One region of the Corynebacterium sp. PCR 32 genome, then DNA from elsewhere that is predicted to be linked to it. Evidence: riboswitches for the same ligand, from Rfam matches in the RefSeq annotation. Region 1 holds a riboswitch; the other holds the start of a gene.
The links. Region 1 has a riboswitch for thiamine pyrophosphate ahead of thiC (phosphomethylpyrimidine synthase ThiC). Riboswitches for the same ligand answer to the same signal wherever they lie in the genome.
Positions count from the first base shown of each region.

Region 1 (3,134 bases):
CCGCACCTGATCCGGAGGCGCCAGGCGCGGAGCCCACACCCGAGGATGGAGTGACGATTGCTACGGTTTCTGTAGGGGCACCCACCTCCGGCATACCGAGCATCGTCTCACCGTAGGTGTCGCGAATATCCTGGCTAATCCGCATGGAGCAGAACTTAGGACCGCACATGGAACAAAAATGCGCGGTTTTCGCGGGCTCCGCGGGCAGTGTTTCGTCGTGGTACGCCTGTGCTGTCTCCGGATCAAGTGACAAGGCAAATTGATCCTCCCAGCGGAACTCAAATCGGGCTTTGCTCATGGCATCATCCCATGCTTGCGCGCCGGGGTGTCCTTTCGCGACGTCGGCGGCGTGTGCGGCAATCTTATAGGTAATGACGCCGGTTTTGACATCGTCACGGTTGGGGAGACCGAGGTGTTCTTTGGGGGTGACGTAGCACAGCATGGCCGTGCCGCCCATGGCGATGGTGGCTGCGCCGATGGCAGAGGTGATGTGGTCGTAGCCTGGGGCGATGTCGGTGACCAGTGGGCCGAGAGTGTAGAAAGGGGCACCATTGCACCAGTCTTGTTCGAGACGAATATTCTCCTCGACGAGGTTGAGTGGAATGTGGCCGGGGCCTTCCACCATCACCTGCACGTCGTGTTCCCAGGCGCGGCGAGTGAGTTCGGCGAGGGTGCGCAACTCGGCGAATTGTGCTTTGTCGTTAGCGTCGGCAATGGAGCCGGGGCGGAGACCATCGCCGAGGGAGAAGGCGATGTCGTAGCGGGCAAAGATGTCGCAGAGTTCGTCGTAGTGTTCGTAGAGGAAGTTTTCTTTGTGGTGGGCGAGACACCACCCGGCCATGATGGATCCGCCGCGTGAGACAATCCCGGTCACGCGATCGGCGGTGAGCGGGACGTACGGCAGCCGCACGCCGGCGTGAATGGTCATGTAGTCAACACCTTGCTCTGCCTGCTCAATCACAGTGTCTCGGAAGATTTCCCAGGTCAGGGCGGCTGCTTCACCGTTGACTTTCTCTAAAGCTTGATAAATCGGCACCGTGCCAATTGGCACTGGCGAGTTGCGGATGATCCATTCGCGGGTGGTGTGGATGTCGTCACCGGTGGAGAGATCCATGACGGTATCTGCACCCCACTTCGTCGCCCACCGCAGTTTCTCCACTTCCTCATTGATGGATGATGTCACCGCCGAGTTACCAATGTTGGCGTTCACCTTGGTAAGAAAGCGCCGGCCGATGATCATCGGCTCCGACTCCGGGTGGTTCACATTCGCCGGGATGATCGCACGCCCGGCGGCAACCTCGGCGCGGACGAGTTCAGGGTCGCATTGTTCCCGCACGGCAATGTATGTCATCTCGGGCGTAATTATGCCGCGACGTGCGTAGTGCATGTGGGTGACGCAGTGGCCGTCGCGGGCGCGGAGTGGTTGGCGTGTGGTGCCTTGCCATTCTTGGGAGGAGGCGCCACGTTTGACGGCTGATCGGCCGTCGTCGTCCAGCTTTTTGCCACGTGCCTGGTAGGTGGTGGTGTCGTTGCGGCTGGCAATCCAGGGGGTGCGCATGTCGGGGAGCCCGCGGGTGGGCTCGGTGTCGGGGCCCATGGTGCGGTAGATGCGGGCAGGGTCGTTGGGGCCGGTGGGGGAGTCATCGAGTGTGACTTCGGTGTAGGGTACGCGGATCCCGTTGTGCTCAATGAAGCGTTCGCGGTGTTTGGGATGGTTCTCGCCGTGGATGGTGTGGGGGCGGGGTGGGTGGTTGGTGGGCGCAGACATGCCTCAGGTCCTCTCTTCCTTCGCCGGTATGATCCGGACAGGTTCGGACGGTCGGAGCGGCAGTAGCTCCCTCTCAGCCCGTGCCGTGGGCTCCCGTGGGGTTCGCGAACAAGTGTAGGCGACGGGTTGGCATGGTCATGATGATTGTGGCAAATCGTTGCGATGGGGGTGGAGTGTGTCTTACAGCCAGCCGGCATTGCGGGCGATGGTGGCTGCCTCGGTTCGTGTGGTGGTGTGTGTTTTGGCGATGGCGCGGGAGATGTGGTTGCGCACAGTGCCTGGGGAGAGGAACAGTGTGGTGGCGATGTGCGCGATGGGTGCACCGGTGAGTGCTTCGCGGAGGACGTCGCGTTCACGTTCGGTGAGGGGGTTATCTCCTGTGCGGCGGACAGTGTCGTGGAGTGCGAGGGGGACGGCTGTTTTTCCAGCATAGACGTCACGTATTGCGGTGGTTAGTGTGTCAACGGGGGAGTCTTTGACGACGAAGCCACGGGCGCCAGCGTCGAGTGCGCGTTGCAGGTATCCGGGCCGGCCGAAGGTTGTCACGATGATGACTCGGCAGCCGGTGTTCTGGGTGAGGGTGGCGGTTGCGGTGATGCCGTCGATGCCGGGCATGTCAATGTCAATGAGGGCGACATCGGCCTTGCTATTAGCGATTTTTTCCGTGAGATGGGTGGCGTCGGTGGCGGTGCCAACGACGGTGAGGTCAGCCTCCAAGGTCAGCAGTGACGCGAGGGCTCCGAGGATGAGTGATTGGTCATCGGCTAAAAACACGCGGATGGGATTGGCCGAATCTGGATCCGTCGTGGCGGTGTGTGTGGTGTTCGTGGTGGTCATGGTTGTTTGTCCGGTGTGATGTGGGTGGTCGGTGGTGTTGTGTCTGGTGTCATGGTGATGACGACGGTGGTTCCTTCATGTGGGCGTGAGTAGATAGTGGCTGATGCGTTGTTGTTCTGTGCGCGGCGTGTCATGCCGTTGATCCCGTGGCCTCCGTGGGTGGGGTGTGTGCTGTCGAAACCGTCGCCGTTGTCGGTGATGGTGAGGCTGTCGGGTGTTGCGGTGATGGATGCGGTTGTCGCGTGGGAGTGGCGGAGGATGTTGGTGGTTGCTTCTGTGATGATTGCGGCGTAGAGGGCGCCGGTGGCGGGTGGGATGGTGGTGTCGGTGGTGGCTGTCATGGTGATACCGGCGGAAGTGCAGACTGCTCGTGATTCGTTGATGGCGTCGTGTAGTGAGGGTGGGGAGAGTTCGTCGAGGGCGGCTCGCATGTCGTTGAGTGCGGAGTGGGAGAGGTTGTAGATGTCGTCGATGTGTGTGCTTGCGGTGGTGGGGTCGGCGGCGGCCAACCGGGATGCGAGTTGTGCTT
Region 1 is NZ_JBAHVL010000001.1:95,492-98,625, forward strand. It holds gene thiC (phosphomethylpyrimidine synthase ThiC) at 1-1,768, opposite strand, end outside; TPP riboswitch at 1,766-1,875, opposite strand; gene V5S80_RS00355 (DNA-binding response regulator) at 1,949-2,605, opposite strand; gene V5S80_RS00360 (sensor histidine kinase) at 2,602-3,134, opposite strand, start outside.

Region 2 (3,134 bases), on a different contig from region 1:
ACTGGTCGCCAGTGTACAAGCGGACTACCTATCGACGTAAGAATTCTTCCCACTGAGGCCACTCTCGGGCGACCTGATTCACGCCCATCTGGTATGAACGCTGCAATTTTTCCACATTTCTTTCTTTATTATGAACAGGCATCTGATCAGGGTAAAAAACCATTGCTGTACCCTCTTCTTCCCAGCGTGCGATCTTTTCTTTCGATCTATTATATCGTTCTGCTCGTTGAAGAAGTGCTTCCGCAATGGCGGGTTCTTTCCGAAAATAACTCCGAATCAACCGTGGCTGTGGCATGGGTTCCCTCCGAAATGACCGAGGCCGTGTCAAGATAAAAAGGAACTTTGAAAATCCATCCTCGATAGCCGCGTCGTAAGCAAATCCACCTGTTGGGCCCATCGCACCGTCGTAGTAGGACTGTCCATCGACTTTAGCAACGGGCATGAAAAATGGAATCGTCGACGACGCCCGCGTATACGCCGAAAGCTCCTCCAACGTGTGGACATTCTCTCGACGCCACCATGTCATTGTCCCTGTATCTGCCCGCAATGCACCAAGTGCGAACTGGGGTGTACTGGCCATGAAGGCATCGAAATCCATCTCAGCAATTTCACCCGGCATAACAGCATCGGAATAGATAAATTGTGTATTAAAATATCCTTGACCTCGAGCAAAAGTTTTCCACCCGCCAAAGCGTGGATCCTCTACAAAATCAACAAAGGATGATCGCGCCCGAGTGCGATCTTTAATAAGGAAATTGACCACATGTGTTGTTCCCGCTGATACTCCGCCCACCCATCCGGGGTTCACCTTGTGATCAATCAATGCTTGCACCGCACCGGCGGTGTAGCTATTCCGCATGCCCCCGCCTTCAAAAATGATCGCGACATGCGGACAGTCCAGGGGTGAATCAGACGTTCCCCATGGCGCACTCGAAGGATGCTCGACAGATGAGGTCATAAAATCAGCATAACCTGAGTGTTATCCTCATATCCGTACTTCGCGGGAGCCCACGATATCGGGCTGAGAGGACATTTCTGCCACCGCCGATGATTAATCGGCCTGTGAGTGGAAATGTCGACCGTATGAACCTGATCCGGATCACGCCGGCGATAGGGAGTAAAGCTGTTCATGATCAATCACAAGTCGGCTGACAAGGACACATCGACATCAGTTTCAGCGCGGCGAGCCCGCCGCGACATCACGAGGTGGCGCGTGGTGGATATCATCACCGCGGCTGTGCTAGGCGTTGCAACAGGCTTAATTTTCTGGGCCTGGAACGGTATTGGTGGCGCCTGGTACACCGCAATGGATTCTCTCCTTCCTGGCATTGGTGGACTAGTGACGGGGATCTGGCTCCTTGGCGGCGTCTTGGGTGGCACCATTATTCGTAAGCCGGGGGCGGCGATCATGGTGGAAGTTATCGCAGCGATAATATCTGCGGTGTTGGGCAACCAGTGGGGCATCACTACGGTGTATTCCGGTCTGGCGCAGGGGGTTGGTGCAGAGTTAGTATTCGTGGCGTTTCTCTACGCGCGCTATTCGCTGGTAGTCGCGGTCCTGTCTGGTATAGGGGCGTCAGCCGTTGAATGGTGTTATGAGTGGGCGTCGGGTAACTATGCACGGTCGATGGACTACAACATGATTTATCTCGCGTCATTGTCCATATCTGGTGCTGTTTTAGCTGGTGTACTCGGTTTCTACCTCGTTCGAGCGTTGGCCACCGCGGGAGCGTTGGATCGCTTTGCTGCTGGCCGAGAAAGCGCTGAGTTGGTCTAATGGCATCCGCAGACGATCCCGCCTGTACCCCTGCGTGTGTTGTTGCGGAGGGTTTTGGATGGCGGCACGCCGGACGCCGCCGCCCAGTGTTGGCGAATGTCAATTTTCGAGTTAATCCCGGCGACAAAGTCTTGTTGTTAGGTGCCTCAGGGTCAGGGAAGTCGACCTTGATGTCCGCGATGGCTGGTGTGTTGGGTGATTCCGATGACGGGGATTACGCGGGCCACCTGCTCATCAATGGCGAGGATGCGCGCAGGGTGCGTGGCCAGGTTGGCTTGGTGTTGCAGGATCCTGATTCGCAGGTCATTGCCTCGCGGGTGGGGGACGATATTGCATTCGGCTGCGAAAATCTGGGCTTCCCGCGTGAGGACATTTGGGAGCGCGTGGACTGGGCACGTGATCTAGTTGGGCTAACCGTGCCGAATAATCATCCGACGGAGAAACTTTCCGGTGGGCAGAAGCAGCGCTTGGCGCTGGCTGGTGTGGTGGCGATGGGCGCCGGTTTGATCCTCTTAGATGAGCCGACTGCGAATATCGACCCCGAGGGCGTCCACGATATTCGCCACGCTGTTGTCTCCGCTGCCGAGCGCACTGGTGCCACAGTAGTCATTGTGGAACACCGTGTGGACGTGTGGTGGGATGTCATTGATCGGATCATGGTCGTGGGGGATTCCACTATTGTTGCCGACGGACACCCTGATGAGATTACCCACACGATGGGGCCACAGCTGGCGCAGGATGGCGTATGGATTCCTGACGTGCCGATGCCCATCGATTCGACATGGCGGCGAGAACGCGAACAGTGCGCACCACGGGACGTATCACCAGGCGCCGCGTTGCTGCGCGCACGTGATGTGGCCGTGGGGTGGGGTGGTGTCGCGGTCAACGACGGGATCACTATGGATGTGACGACGACCCCAACAGTTATGACCGGCCGCAATGGAGCAGGTAAATCGACTGTTGCGTCGACTCTGGCAGGGTTACTCGCGCCGGTTGACGGTGATGTTGATGCCGTGGGATGGGGGCCCTCGGGTGATGGAACCGGCTCGTGGACCGTATGCCAGTCTTCCCGGCATCCCCGTGATGACCATGGGGGACGTCGGACATTTTCGCAGTTTGTCAGGAGGCGTCGAAAGACAGCACGCAGGTACGATGCGAGCGTGAATCCAATGGACTGGTCCTCGAGAGCGTTGGCACAGCGTATCGGCATGGTTTTTCAAGATCCGGAGCACCAATTCGTCGCGCGAACGGTGCGTGATGAGTTGCTTGTCGGCCCGCGGGTGTGCGGGCTTGATGCAGAGGCCGCTGACCGCCGGGCCGATGAGCTTCTCGACCGCCTGCAATTATCCTCTGTGGC
Region 2 is NZ_JBAHVL010000002.1:157,257-160,390, forward strand. It holds gene V5S80_RS04625 (patatin family protein) at 29-958, opposite strand; TPP riboswitch at 991-1,136, shown strand; gene V5S80_RS04630 (ECF transporter S component) at 1,130-1,777, shown strand; gene V5S80_RS04635 (ABC transporter ATP-binding protein) at 1,777-3,134, shown strand, end outside.
Region 2: another riboswitch for thiamine pyrophosphate. It lies ahead of V5S80_RS04630 (ECF transporter S component); the one in region 1 lies ahead of thiC (phosphomethylpyrimidine synthase ThiC).